DNA from 3 places in the Exiguobacterium sp. s166 genome. Region 2 is predicted to be linked to each of the others. Evidence: riboswitches for the same ligand, from Rfam matches in the RefSeq annotation. Region 2 holds a riboswitch; each other region holds the start of a gene.
The links. A riboswitch is a leader RNA that binds a small molecule or an ion and turns the genes downstream of it on or off. The one in region 2 is predicted to bind lysine.
Positions count from the first base shown of each region.

Region 1 (5,075 bases), on a different contig from region 2:
GTAAGAACACATCGATATGCGGCAGAATGTTATCGTGAATCGGATGCGGATAATTGACCGGTTCTTCGCCGCGGCTGCCGCGGGCTAAATCCTCGATTCCTTTTTGACCGGAACCGGACACGGCTTGATACGTCGTATAGTTAACACGTTTCAAACCAAATTGTTGAAGCGGCGCCAGGGCGACGACCGATTGAATCGTCGAACAGTTCGGGTTGGCAATCAAACGGTCATTTGGTCCGATTGCTTGCGGATTCACTTCCGGTACGACAAGCGGGATATCGGCCTGCATCCGGAAGGCGCTTGAATTGTCGACGACCAGTGTGCCTGCTGCAGCCAGTAACGGTGCATACTGCTCACTGATGGTGCCGCCTGCTGCAAACAGCGCCACATCGATGCCGTCTTCCGTAATCTGCTCCGATAATGCTTGAATCGTGACGTCCTGTCCTTTGAACTGGACGGTTTTCCCGGCAGAACGGGCTGAAGCGTACGCTGAAATCTGACGAACCGGAAAGTCGAGTTCCGCCAGGACTTGTAACATTTTTTGACCAACGGCGCCGGTTGCGCCAATGACTGCGACATGATACATATGATTTCCTCCTTACAGGTCGAATGCTTGAGCAATTGCTGCGACGGTCCGTTCGATGTCAGCTTGGGCAATCGTATATGAGATGCTGATCTCTGATGTTGTAACCTGATAAAACGTGATGTTTTCGGCCCGGAAAATCGCAAATAATTTCGAAGCGACGCCGGTTGCGTCCCGCATGCCGATTCCGACGACCGATAATTTGGCATGTTGGTTATGACGATCGACTTTGACGGTCGGGAAACGATTGATGATATCCTGCAAGGCCTCTTCCAAAAACTCTTCTTCGTCTAACGGACAAGAGAAGGAAAGGAAGATGTCACTGTCAAACGTCGTCTGACTGATCATATCAATGTTGACGTGGCGACCTGACAACAGTTCAAAGATATCCGCGACCGCTGAATTCGTCTGTGGAACGTGTTTGATTGATACCGTCAGGACGTTTTTCGTCACACTGACACTCGTTACTGCTTTCTGTTCCATCGTTTCCGTTGCCTCCATAATCCAAGTCCCTCTTTTCGATTCTAGTGTTTTTCCGACGAAGATGTGGACGCCGTATTTTTTACCGAGTTCGACACTGCGCATCTCCATGACTTTTGAGCCAAGAGCACTCATTTCCATCATCTCATCGTATGAAATGTGCGGAATCGGCTGCGCTGCAGCATGAATCCGTGGATCTGCCGTATAGACACCGTCAACATCCGTATAGATCTCACAACGTTTATCAAGGACGGCTGCTAAGGCAACGGCTGTCGTATCTGATCCGCCGCGTCCGAGTGTCGTGACATCCCCCAGTTCATTGATCCCTTGGAAACCGGCGACGATGATCACATCGTAGGTTTCAAGTTTTTTCCGGAGCAGTTCACCGTCGATTTGTTTGATTTTACTTTTCGTATGCAGCCCCATCGTACTGATGCCGGCTTGGGCTCCCGTTTGCGACAAGGCTTTTGTCCCGAGTGAATTCAGCGCGATGCTGAGTAACGAAATCGTCTGTTCTTCTCCGATTGCAAGCAGACGATCCAGTTCGCGCCGTTCCGGCCGGTCGGTAATCGCTTGTGCTTGGGCAATCAATGAATCCGTCATTTTCCCCATCGCTGATACGACGACGACTAATTTCTCCCCTTGATCCGTCCGATTCTTCAAATAATTCGCAATTGACTGAATCTGTTCGACAGTCGCAACCGAACTACCACCAAATTTAAGTACAGTTGTCACAATCCTATCTCCTTTTGTCCCGAAACAGAAAAAAACGACGGGCCGGTAGGAGCGTTCCTACGGCCCGTCGTTATCACGATCGGACAAACGATGACAGTGTCATTCGTTCTTTTACGTAAGATAGCGCTCCGAAACGTGGGTTTCGGCAGTACAACGGATCTTAACCGTTGTACCAGCAATCAGGAAAAAGCATTTTCCTGTTCACTTCGGCGGATTTCCCCTTTCACATCACTTGGCATGCTTGCCTTTGTAAGTGTTGCTACTGATGTCATCCGCGCCTCTATCTGTCGGTTGTTAGTTACAGTTATAGCAAACATTTTTTGTTAAATCCAGTGATTTGCCAAACTTTTTTTGAATTTTATCATTTTTCAAGGTACTTCTTCGCTAATGTGAGTTGTTCCCGGACGGCTGTAAAACCGGTCCCGCCGTAACTTCCCCGTCGTGCGACGGCTTGAACCGGATCGAGCAACGGATATACATCTTCCGCAATGACCGGATGGAACGTCTGATACGTCGACAGCGTCAAATCTTTTAAGAAACATCCGCTCTGCACACAATGTAGGACGGCTTTCCCGACGATTTCATGCGCTTCCCGGAACGGAATCCCTTTTGTGACCAGATAATCTGCCAGTTCCGTTGCATTCGAGAAGTCTTGCATCGTCGCCTTCTTGAGCGCTTCTGTCTTAAACGTAGCGGATTCGATCATGCCTGTAAAAATTTGAACGGATTGTAACACCGTATCAGCGGTATCAAAGACACCCTCTTTATCTTCTTGCATATCTTTATTGTAAGCGAGCGGAAGAGCCTTCATCGTCGTCAGGAAGCCCATCAGGTTACCATAGACACGTCCTGTTTTACCGCGAATCAGTTCTGCGAAATCCGGATTTTTTTTCTGTGGCATCATACTCGATCCCGTTGAAAACGCGTCGGATAATTCGATGAATGAAAACTCCTGTGAAGCCCAGATGATGATTTCTTCGCAAAAGCGTGACAAGTGCATCATCACTGTTGAGGCGATACCGAGATACTCGATGACGAAGTCCCGGTCCGAGACCGCATCCAGACTATTCGGATAGACCTGTTCAAAACCAAGCAGCTCGGCTGACTTGAAACGGTCAATCGGGAAAGTCGTTCCCGCCAGTGCCCCTGCACCGAGCGGCGACATCCGGATCCGCTTTAAGTTATCCGTCAACCGATCGGCATCCCGTTCAAACATCCAAAAGTAAGCGAGCAAGTGATGTGCCAGTGAAATCGGCTGTGCCCGCTGCAGATGGGTGTAACCCGGCATGACCGTCTCGACATGTTGCTCCGCTTGTTCCGTAATGACGGATTGCAGATTACGGATGCTGGTCAGGAGTTCGAGAACATGTTGTTCCATCCAGAGATGCAAATCAGTCGCGACCTGATCGTTTCGACTGCGCGCCGTGTGCAGCTTCCCGGCAACGGGACCAATCTGTTCCGTCAGCAACCGTTCAAGATTCATGTGGATATCTTCGTCAACAGTCGTGTAGACGTGCTGATCGAGTGTCGTTTTTAACTGTTTCAGCCCGGCTTCGATTTGTTGCCACTCGGTTTTCTCAAGAATCCCTTGTTCATACAACATCTGTGCATGCGCAAGACTCCCTTGCAAATCAACGGCGGCTAATTTCTGATCAAATGAAATCGATGCGCCGAAGGCTTCCGCTTGAGCGGAAGCACTTTCCGTAAAACGTCCGCCCCATAGTTTCGTCATTTTTTCACGCCTTCCTGACGATGGACACTGGCATGTGTCGCAATCGCAAGACCATGCAATTTAATGAATCCTTTCGCTGCTTCGTGATCAAAGGCATCTTCTTTTGTGTAGGTCGCGAGTTTCTCGTCGTACAATGAAACGGCTGACTGACGTCCTGTAACGGTTGCATTCCCTTTATAGAGTTTGACACGGACTTCGCCGGTCACGTCCTGTTGCGTTGCCGTCAAGAAGGCCTTGAGCCCTTTCGTCAGCGGAGCATGGAACAATCCGTTGTAAATCGTTTCTGCATATTGTTTGCTGAGAATCGGTTTAAAGTGTGCGACATCTTTCGTCAATGTGATGGTCTCAAGGGCTGCATGTGCTTTCAGTAAGACCGTTGCACCCGGGCACTCATAGACTTCACGTGACTTGATTCCGACCAAACGGTTTTCGACATGATCAATCCGTCCGACGCCATGTGCACCGGCGATAATATTCAGTTCGGTAATCAGTTTTGCCAGCGGATACGCTGTACCATTGATTGAAATCGGGACACCTGCTTCAAAACCGATGATGACTTCTTCCGCTTGATCCGGTGCGTCTTCCGGTGCGACCGTCAGGGCATAGGCATCTCGCGGCGGCTCTGTCCATGGATTTTCAAGAACGCCACATTCATTACTGCGTCCCCATAAGTTCATGTCGATTGAATACGGGCTGTCAAGATTGATTGGAATCGGTACATCATTTTCTTTCGCATAAGCGATCTCTTCTTCACGTGACCATTTCCATTCACGAACCGGCGCGATGACTTCGAGTGACGGATCGAGTGCTGCAACCGAAACTTCGAACCGGACTTGGTCGTTTCCTTTTCCGGTACAGCCGTGGGCGACTGCTGTGGCACCGTGGGCATGAGCCACTTCGACCAGTTTTTCAGCAATCAACGGACGAGATAAGGCGGAAATCAGAGGATAGGCTCCTTCATAATGCGCACCGTACTGAAGGGCCGGCAAAACAAAGTCATTTGCGAATTCGTCTTTGACATCAAGAACAATCGATTCGATTGCTCCGACAAGTAACGCTTTTTCTTTGATGACTGACAAATCTTTTCCTTCGCCGACGTCCATGCATAATGCGACGACGTCATAATCCTTGCTCAACCATTTGATGGCGACTGAAGTATCGAGTCCACCCGAATACGCTAAAATCAATTTTTGTTTTGTCATTCTTATTTCCTCCTTGAATTCGACTGTATCTGTCTGTATAAAAATTCACTATGAATTATATATATACATAGACTTTCAAAAAAAGAAACCCTTTTTTCAGGATTTCTTAAAAAATCAGCGTTAAATTTTTTTCTCCATCGTCCGGTGCGGGATGCCGGCATCGTCAAATTCATCGGAAACAATTGCATAACCAAGCCCTTGATAAAACGGGATTGCCTGGACCTGGGCACCGAGTGTCAAAATCGTCCGCCCTTCACGGCGGGCAATCCGTTCCATCGCCTGCATCAGTTCGCCACCGTATCCTTTTCCTCTTGTCGCCGCAAGTGTCGCGACGCGTTCGACC
Region 1 covers NZ_JACSMU010000010.1:6,211-11,285, forward strand. Annotated here, with positions in the region: gene KNP93_RS14920 (aspartate-semialdehyde dehydrogenase) at 1-586, opposite strand, end outside; gene KNP93_RS14925 (aspartate kinase) at 599-1,798, opposite strand; lysine riboswitch at 1,912-2,089, opposite strand; gene argH (argininosuccinate lyase) at 2,160-3,530, opposite strand; gene KNP93_RS14935 (argininosuccinate synthase) at 3,527-4,732, opposite strand; gene KNP93_RS14940 (GNAT family N-acetyltransferase) at 4,853-5,075, opposite strand, start outside.
Region 1: another riboswitch for lysine. It lies ahead of KNP93_RS14925 (aspartate kinase); the one in region 2 lies ahead of KNP93_RS10565 (Na+/H+ antiporter NhaC family protein).

Region 2 (5,075 bases):
CACCGGTCGGTTCGTCAAGCAGATAGACCGGGGCATCCTTCATGAAGCAGCCGACTAATGCCAACTTTTGTTTCATCCCTTTCGACATCTTCCGGATTTTCGTTTTCGTTTCGAAGGGAAACTGTTCCAGCAACGCCGATTGACGTTCCGGTTTGCTTTGATGGAGTTGCTGCATCAAATGCAGGACCTGTTCACCCGTAAAATCACCCGGTAAATTAATCTCACCCGGTAAATAACCGACAATTCGTTTTACCTCCTGTGATTGGTTCCAACAGTCATATCCACCGATGGTCGCATGACCGGAGTCTGCTTGAATCAGCCCCATCAATTGCCGGATTGCCGTTGATTTCCCGGCTCCGTTCGGTCCGATAAAGCCGAACACCATACCCGGTTCGACCGTAAAACTGACATCAAATAAACCTCGTTTCGGCGCAAATTCTTTCGTCACGTGTTGCAAATGAATCATCCGAATCGCCTCACTTTTCTGGTGATTGCCGTTAGTACCTTATACCCGTTTTGGTACTTCTTGGGACAAATCCACCCGATAAATCACGAATCGTTCGTCGTGATTTTTTTGGAAAAGTTCTTTCAGACAGACTTCTTCCACCTGTTCGAAAATCGTCTGATGCTCTAAATAATACCGGTATTCGTCTGCCGGGTAATACAAAATCAAATCGAGCGGACGCGGACGCCGTTCAACGGATGCTAAGATTTGATCGACAACCTTCATGAAAATTTGGACGGAAAACGGATTAAAAAAGTAACATTTCGTGACATCATCCGGAATCGGATAAGCTTCCGCATACGTATGTTCAAAACGGATGCTGCCTTGACGTCGCTTCATCTTTTTCATGTAAGTTGCTTGATTCATAAGGGCATCTTCATAAAATTGTCCATTCATCTCAACACCGATGACGGAACAATCAAACCGATCATGCAGATAAAAGTTCAACCGTCCTTTTCCGCAGCCGAAATCAATGACCGTATCCGTATAATCGAAGGGATAGACGGCACATAATTCCTCCAGCGCTGCATAAGGCGTCGGTTCGTACCGGTTATAATGGCTGAATGCATTATAAAGATGCTGAATATCAATCGTCTCGATGCGTAGCCGTTCTTCGTACTCTTTTTCATTCATATTTGATTCCTTCTTTCAAGCATTGTTGGTTTCATCGTACTATACTATGGATGTAAGCATTTCATTCTATAAGGGGGACTTATCCAATGATCGTTGTTACGAATCGGATTAAAGTCAAAAAAGGAATGGCAGCAGCACTCGCACCACGCTTTACCCGTCCGAGTGGTCTTGACTCGATGAAGGGATTTGTTCGTGTCGAAGTTTTACTGACACAAGGTCTCGAAGAACACGATGAAATGAACGTCAACATGTACTGGGAAGACATGAAGGATTTTGAAGTATGGCGGAACAGTGATGATTTTAAAGAGTCACATAAGCGTCCGGCACCGTCAGACGGCAAACAAGAAGAATTTCCAATGCTTGGAAGTGAAATCATCACGTATGAAGTGGCTTCTGTCAAAGAACGAACTTCTTTATAATTCATGTCAGAACCGCCTTGCCTCCAATTTGGTCGCAAGGTTTTTTTATTCTTAAGAGACCCCTCACTATATTGATATGGGTTTAAATTGTATGTAATACCATTATTTGTTATCATAGGTCCAATACAGAAAGAGAGAGGACTTATCATGCTGAATTCATTATCGATTTTTGAACAGGCCATCCGCGCCTTACCGATTGATCGGTCCTTGACGCGCCAGGACTTGTTCACAGACGGTTTCCTATTACAACAGGAACAGGAATTATCCGTTTACTACTCACCAATCGGAGAATATATCAATCGCTCTGCCAAAATAGTCTTCATTGGCATCACACCAGGATTTGAACAAATGCGCATTGCTTATGAAGAAGCGGCTGATGCCTTCCACCATGGTGCAACAATCGAAGAAGCATCGAAAATCGTCAAATACAGTGCCAGTTTCGCCGGTCCCATGCGGCGTAATTTGACAATAATGTTAGATGAACTCGAATTAAATCGTCTGCTGAATATTCCTTCAACAGCCACCTTATTTCATGCAAATCAGAATCTGTTGCACACGACTTCGATTCTGAGACATCCTGTTTTTTACCGGGACAAAAATTATACGGGACATCAACCAAAGATTGACCGAACACCGTTGCTGCAACATTACGCGTATGAGCACTTCGCAGCGGAATTGAATCAGTTACCCCACCCTGTCATTTTGGTCCCGTTCGGACGTGTCGTCGAGTCAACTGTCCGGACATTGCTTCATCAGGGACGAATTAAAAAACATACTGTATTATTTGGTTTCCCGCATCCTTCTGGTGCAAATGGACACCGGAAGCGACAGTTTGAAGAAAATAAAGACTATTTGATGAAGCAGTTAACTTCCTACTTCGATACTTAACAAACAGCCTTAATTTTTTAAAAGAAATAGGATAAGATTTTCCTATAAAAAGAATATGACTATTCTATCGATGAGGTAGAGGCGCGGTGTTGATGAGTATTTGGTCTGAGGATGACAACGAAGACGATCAAAGAAAGGTGATGCCGCCGAAGTATCGTCACGTGTCAGACGTGACCATGCTGGTCGAATCGGGAAAGACCCGTTCGATTGCCATACGCATGTTGTATGGAGTGCTCCAATTCGGCTAAGAAAGACGCATCCAGCAAGGGTGTCGGCTTTGTTGCCGGTGCCCTTGCTTTTTTCTGTGCAACGGGTCTCATCTTCTAAAAAAGGAGGAGGAACCACAACAATGGTCAACTATTCAGATTCTATCGTTGCGCTTGTCCCGGCAATCGTTGCCATCGTTTTAGCAATTGTCACACGAAAAGTCGTCATTTCACTTGGTGTCGGCATTTTGATTGGTGCCTTACTGCTTCACAGCTTCAATCCGGTGGATACCGTTGTTTATCTCGGAAAAAACATCTTCAGTCTGTTTTGGGCAGACGGTGCGTTAAATGAATGGAATGTCTTATTACTCGTTTTCTTACTGTTACTCGGTGTCTTGTCTACACTGATACAAACATCCGGCGGTGCCCGTGCTTTCGGCGAATGGGCGACGACACATGTCAAGACGGCACGTGGTGCAAGGCTTGCCGCTTTCGGATTAGGTATTTTGATTTTCATCGATGATTACTTTAACAGTCTGGCCGTCGGAAATGTCAGTCGTCCGTTAACGGATCGTCGCGGTGTCTCGCGCGCCAAACTGGCGTATATCATCGATTCCACCGCTGCACCGGTCTGTGTCATCAGTCCATTATCGAGCTGGGGTGCCTTCATCATCTCGATTATCGCAGGAATCTTGACGACCCATTCAATCACTGATTACTCGGCGTTCAGTGCGTTCCTGATGATTGTGCCGTTAAACTTCTACGCCATCTTCGCTTTGTTACTGACACTCTACATCGCCTATACGGGAATTGCCGTTGGACCGATGCGGACGCACGAGTTGCGGGCCTTACAAGGTGAATTGTTTGACGCCAACAAAGGGACACCAATGGGGATGGCAGAAGAAGTCAAGGAACACGATGGCGGTAAAGTCCGTGACTTGGTTGTTCCAATCGTCGTGTTAGTCATTGCGACCATCACAGCCCTTCTTTGGACAGGTGCCCAGGCACTTGCGGCTGACGATCGGCCTTTTTCGTTAATCGGCGCCTTTGAAGCAACAGACGTGACGCGCTCACTTGTTTCTGGTGTCATCATCAGTTTAGTCGTTGCGTTCCTGATGATGATCGGTCGGAAAATTCCGGCACGTGATTACCGCATCAGTATCTGGGCTGGGCTAAAATCGATGTGGCCCGCTGTCGTTATTCTGTTGTTTGCCTGGACGATCATCGCGGTCATCGGTGACATGAAGACCGGGGATTATCTCGCAAGTTTCATCAGCAAATCGATTCCCGCTTCTTATCTGCCGTTCCTTCTATTCTTGATTGCCAGTATCATGGCATTCTCGACCGGAACGAGTTGGGGGACGTTCGGAATCATGTTACCGATCGGAGCCGATTTGATCATGGCGGTTGATCCAAGTCTGTTGTTACCAACACTTGCTGCTGTTCTTGCCGGATCTGTCTTCGGGGACCATTGTTCACCGATTTCCGATACGACGATTCTCAGTTCGACCGGTGCCGGTTCGCATCATATTGATCACGTCACGACCCAGTTGCCATATGCCTTGATTGGTGCAGTGACGTCGGCTGTCGGATATCTCGTACTCGGTGTCACCGGTTCGTCCCTATTCGGCTTCATCGGTGCCCTGATCGCCTTCGTGATTTTCCTCGTCATGCTGAACGTCCTGTCACGACGCGGCGAAGTCCCGTCGCAGCTACGTTCGGAGTAAGATGCAGTAAACACACCATCCAAAAAGCCGGACCTGATGAATTCATCGGGTCCGGCTTTCTTTATACGATTTTTTTTAATTTCAGACCATTAATGCGCAGACTTCGTTCGCAAACGCGACCGGATCTTCGATTGGTAGTCCCTCCATCAATAATGCTTGTTGATACATCAACTTCGTGTACCGCTCAAATTTCGGACGGTCTTCAACGTACGCTGATTCAATCGCCCGGAACACATCATGTGATGTATTTAATTCCAGGATTTTGACGGCGGCGACGTCCTGGTTGTTCGGCATCGCTTTGAGGATTTTCTCCATCTCGATCGATACTGCACCATCCGTTGCAAAGCAGACCGGATGTGATTTTAAGCGGGTCGAGGCTTTGACTTCTTTGACTTGTCCTGCCAGTACCTCCTGCATCGCTTTAAACATCTCGGCTTGTGTCTCGGTCGTTTCCGCCTGTTCCGTCTGTTCAATTCCGAGGTCGCTGCTCGTGACAGACTTAAACTCTTTTCCTTCATAGTTAAGAAGCATTTGAATGGCAAACTCATCGATTTCTTCCGTAAAGTACAGAATATCGAAGCCTTTATCTTTCACGAGCTCTGATTGCGGCAACTTATCCAACCGGTCCGTGCTTTCGCCTGACGCGTAATAGATATACTTTTGATCTTCCGGCATCGCGGCGACATACTCTGCAAGC
Region 2 covers NZ_JACSMU010000004.1:79,324-84,398, reverse strand. Annotated here, with positions in the region: gene KNP93_RS10585 (ABC transporter ATP-binding protein) at 1-466, opposite strand, end outside; gene KNP93_RS10580 (methyltransferase) at 506-1,138, opposite strand; gene KNP93_RS10575 (heme oxygenase) at 1,225-1,557, shown strand; gene KNP93_RS10570 (uracil-DNA glycosylase family protein) at 1,705-2,445, shown strand; lysine riboswitch at 2,514-2,689, shown strand; gene KNP93_RS10565 (Na+/H+ antiporter NhaC family protein) at 2,795-4,378, shown strand; gene htpG (molecular chaperone HtpG) at 4,460-5,075, opposite strand, start outside.

Region 3 (5,075 bases), on a different contig from region 2:
GCCGCCAAAAAATTTCAAGTAACTCATCGTATGAAATGACAGACGGATCATACGTCACTTCCACCGCTTCTAAATGTCCTGTCGTTTCAGAACAGACCTCTTTATAAGTCGGGTTTTCTGTATGACCACCTGTATAACCGGAAATGACTTGTTCGACGCCATCATATTTATGAAATGGCTTGACCATGCACCAAAAACAGCCACCTGCGAATATTGCTTTTGCCATCTAGCTTCCCCTCCTCTGTATAGGTCTATTTTAACGCGTTCCGCGCCACTACCCTACTATCTTGCTCAGTCACTCTTCAGGATTCGCTTTTAGACGGCGCATGACAAAATAAATCGCCGCAAATACTAAAATCAATCCACCGAGTGAATACCATATGTTATTCATACGGTACAGCATCTGATAGATGGCTAACGTCACAAGCAAAATCGCAATCGGGATGAATGCCCGTTTAAAGTGATACCAATAGTTCACTGAGGTCGCCTCCATTTTTCTTTTATCTTATACGATTTTTTACTGTTTGATATGCTTTTCTAGATTATTTCTTTTTCAACATCCATCAAAAAAAGCCGACTCCGTTTGAAACGGAATCGACTTTTACCTTACGAACGCGGATGTTTCGGGAATTCCATTTCTGAATAAGGAACGACCGATGTCCGGTTTTTAAATTTATGACCTAACCAGAAAGCAAGGAATAACGGAATACCGACATATGTCGCGGCGATTCCAACCCAATCAATTTGATCCGCGAGGAATGCGGCATAGTTTTGACCGACGATGACAAGGAAACAAAGTCCGAAGGCAAAGAGCGGTCCAAACGGGAAAGCAGGTGCAACGTACGGCAAGTCACTGAGTGAATGACCTTGCGCAAGGAATCCTTTACGGAAACGGTAATGGCTGATCGCGATACCGAGCCATGCGATGAAACCGGTCATCCCGGAAGCATTCAACAACCAGAGGTAGACCTGTCCGCCAAACATCGATGTCAGGAAGCAAAGTGCGCCGATTGCCCCAGTTGCGAGCAAGGCATTACGGGGAACACCGTTTTTCGAGACTTGTGCGAACATTTTCGGCGCGTCACCTTGGCGTGCCAATGTGTACAGCATCCGTGTCGATGCGTACATCCCGGAGTTCCCGGCTGATAAAACAGACGTCAGGATGACGGCGTTCATCAATGCTGCCGAGAACGCGAGACCGGCTTTTTCAAAAACAAGTGTGAACGGACTGACTGCTACATCGGTAATATCGTTTGAAACCAGGTTCGGACTTGTATACGGAATCAACATGCCGATGACAAAAATCGCAAATACATAAAAGAGAAGAATCCGCCAAAAGACTTGTTTAACAGCTTTCGGGACGTTTTTTTCCGGATCTTCGGATTCGCCTGCCGCGATTCCGACAAGTTCGGTTCCCTGGAAGCTGAAACCGGCGACCAAGATGATACCGATAACGGCTGGAATGCCTCCGACGAATGGTGCATCACCTAATGCAAAGTTTTTAAAGCCGACCGGCGCTTCTGATGTGAAGACACCAAAAATCATCGCGACTCCGACAATCAAGAAGATGATGACTGTGACGACCTTGATCATCGCGAACCAGTATTCGGCTTCACCGAATCCTTTAACGGAGAAGTAATTTAAACCAATCATCAGTAACAAGAAGATGGCACTGAAATAAAAACCTGGAACATCCGGGAACCAGTATGTCATGACGATTTGGGCCGCAACGAGTTCAACGGCAATCGTGACTGCCCAGTTGTACCAGTAGTTCCAACCGAGTGCAAAACCAAACGATGGATCAACGAACTTCGCACCGTAGGTCGAGAAGGAACCGGCGACCGGCATGTAAGCGGCCATCTCACCAAGGCTCGTCATTAAAAAGTACACCATCAATCCGACGACCGCATACGATAACAGGGCACCGCCCGGACCGGCAGCTGCAACGGACGCACCGGAGGCAATGAATAAACCGGTTCCGATGGCTCCGCCAATCGCAATCATCGACATGTGACGGGCTTGCAGACCGCGTTTTAATCCTTCTTCAGTTGAATCGAGTTTTCTTTGGGGTTGTAAAGTATTCATCTTATTCGCTTCTCTCTTTTTTAAATTTTTGAGAGGACACTTTTTGAATCGAAAAAAAACAAAAAGCGCCCTCACCTTCCAGAAGGAAGATGAGAACGCAACATAGTAAAAAGGATGCGCCCCATTCTACCGTCGTGAAAGATAGCTCCCCACAAGTCAGATCTGACCTGTGACAGTATTAGACCTGTTCGATCTAATCCCAATCGATCATCTTCAAAGCGATGATTGATTTCGGCAATTCTTCCTTTTCAGTCACCTCATCTGCCGCTTGACGACATCCGTGACTGTACTTATAAGAACTGCAACCTCCATCCCACTGGTTGAGTGAGAACTAATTAAGTTAGTTATAATTTCGTTATTACTTCGTCATGTTACACAAAACGTCTTCAAATTGTCAATTCTTTTTTTGAAATTCCCGCTATCCGTGGTAAAATTCCGTAATTTTTAGTACACTAAATTATAGAAGTTAACCGAGAGAAAGGATGTTGCTTGAATGCCACAAGAACGTGATCAACTGACCTATCGATTAGAGGAACAAATGCGGGTCATTCTCCGGACATTACGCCGCGAACTCAACCGACTGTTTGAAGGAACCGCGACGCGGAGTGAATTTTTCATTTTGCGCAGCCTGTCCGAAAATGGTCCCCAACGTCCGACTCTACTCGCAGAACAGTTTGAGCTTGCGACAAGTCAGGTAACGGCTTTGACTGATCGTCTGTATAAAGCCGGATTCGTCACGCGGACGCGTTCGACGGACGACAGAAGATCGATTGTTTTAGCATTGACGGCCGAAGGTGAAGCCGCTTTCCGCGAACTTGAAATCGTCCGCCGGAAATATCTCCAAGACCGTTTTGGTACACTCACCGAAGAAGAGCTTCATGCGATGGTCCAGGTCTTCGATAAGATCCTTTTAACGATGGATGAAGAGGCTGTTTCTTCCTAAAAATTGTTTTAAAAAAATATTTATTTTTTTCGCTGACAAAGTTCACTTGACTGTGTACTTTGTCTTTTTTTTCGACTTGCCATGTTTCCCTAAACATTTTTCCATTTCTTGCCGTTATTAAAATGGGTATACTAGAACTATCTTATTGGAAATGCGTTTACGAGGAGCTGGGAGGATTTGTTGTCCATCATGAATAATTTCATCATCAATTTTTGTCTACTGTTTACAACGATCACTCTTTTGTTTCTACCTTTTCGAAATCACCCGCGGATTACACCGAACACGAATCTGAACATCCGACTCGTGTTAGGCTTCATCGCCGGATTGATTTCTGTACTCTTGATGTTCAACAGCATCCAGATCGATGTCGCCCGGATTGATTTACGAATTGTCCCCATCGTCATTGCCATGATGTTCGGCGGCTTACCTAGTGCACTCGTCACCGGCACCATGATTATCGCAACACGTTTTGCCCTGACGCCTGTCGAACAAATCGATGCTGCCATCCTGTCAACAATCGTCATCGCACTGTTCATCCTGACGATTGCCATCGTCCGGCGCTACATCCGGATGACCTTCTGGAACTTCGAACTGATGATCGGGATCGGTATTCTCTATTCGTTGCCGGCCATCTATCTATTGACGAGCAGTTGGACGACCTTCATCGAAATATCACTGACTTACATATTTTTTAACCTGATTGCCGGTTTTGTGACCTATCACCTGTTGACAGAGTTGCGACGCCACTTTGAAAACATCCAGTATCAACAAAAGCTCGCCATGACGGATGCCTTGACGGGCCTCGCTAACCGGCGCCGGCTGGATGATTCCTTGTCCCTTGTCGGTTCAGCAGAAGACGGGTATTCGCTTGTCTTGATTGATATTGATTTCTTTAAGCACGTCAACGATACGTACGGTCATGATGCCGGAGACGATGTTTTACGGCAACTCGGTACGACATTAGCATCACTGGCACGGCCGGATGATTTAGTCGGGCGTTACGGGGGCGAAGAATTTTTAATCATTCTCCCGAATACATCACTCGTCGATGCGAAAAACATTGCTGAGCTTGCCCGGACGACGGTCGCACGAAATCTGTTCCCGACGACGGCGGTCCCTGACTTACAGATTACGATTTCGCTGGGTATTGCACATTCCAGCAGCTCGCATACGTCTCTTGAGGCTTTACAGCAGGCGGATAAGGCATTGTATCATTCGAAAGACAGCGGACGGAATCGGAGTACGAATTACACCAAAAAACTGGAACTCGAACAAGCCTGATCACTGCCCTTTCCCGTCACTCGGTGAAAGGGCAGTCTTTTTTAGGTATTCTTTTCTACTGTTCCAGCCGATTGTTCCGGAAAACCGATACTTTTGACTGTTCCGAAAACAATCATCCGGCTGAGCTGGTCCGCCATATAGGCCGCTGAATAAGGACGACCGTTTCGTAACCAGGAAATCAATAGTCCGAGCTGTCCACCGATCACGTAGTTCAATAATAAATCACGATCAACCAATTGGGTTTCATTGACGGCATGTGCTTCAAACACACGTTGATAGTTTTCTTTTAACGTATCCAAAAAGCGCGAAATGAACGTTTTTACCGGACCATTCAACAACATCGTCCGGTAAAATTGTTCATGTTGCTCAATATGGATGAAAAGCCGTTCGAAATAGCGGCTGACCCGTTCGAGCGATGGATAGTCCGGTGATGTGATTCCTTGAATCCGGATCGCTTCCACAAGAAGCCGCATATGATCGTCTACAATCTGATTCATCAAATCATATTTATCTGTAAAGTGTGCATAGAACGTCGATCGATTGACAGCCGCCCCATCCGTCAACATCTTGACTGTGATCGTTGAAAAAGGATGATGGTCAAGCAAACGAAACAATTCTTTTGTAATACGGTCACGTGACCGCTTTGGTCGTGGATCTTGCCCTGGATTCATCTACTGGAACCACCTTTTTTTGATATTGTATCCGTTCTCATCGACTTTTCCAACACTTTGTCGGAAATTGTCGGTTGTATGTTGATTCCTTCTCC
Region 3 covers NZ_JACSMU010000007.1:52,188-57,262, reverse strand. Annotated here, with positions in the region: gene msrA (peptide-methionine (S)-S-oxide reductase MsrA) at 1-226, opposite strand, end outside; gene KNP93_RS13415 (hypothetical protein) at 296-478, opposite strand; gene KNP93_RS13410 (amino acid permease) at 607-2,085, opposite strand; lysine riboswitch at 2,220-2,404, opposite strand; gene KNP93_RS13405 (MarR family winged helix-turn-helix transcriptional regulator) at 2,579-3,028, shown strand; gene KNP93_RS13400 (GGDEF domain-containing protein) at 3,218-4,309, shown strand; gene KNP93_RS13395 (TetR/AcrR family transcriptional regulator) at 4,351-4,980, opposite strand.
Region 3: another riboswitch for lysine. It lies ahead of KNP93_RS13410 (amino acid permease); the one in region 2 lies ahead of KNP93_RS10565 (Na+/H+ antiporter NhaC family protein).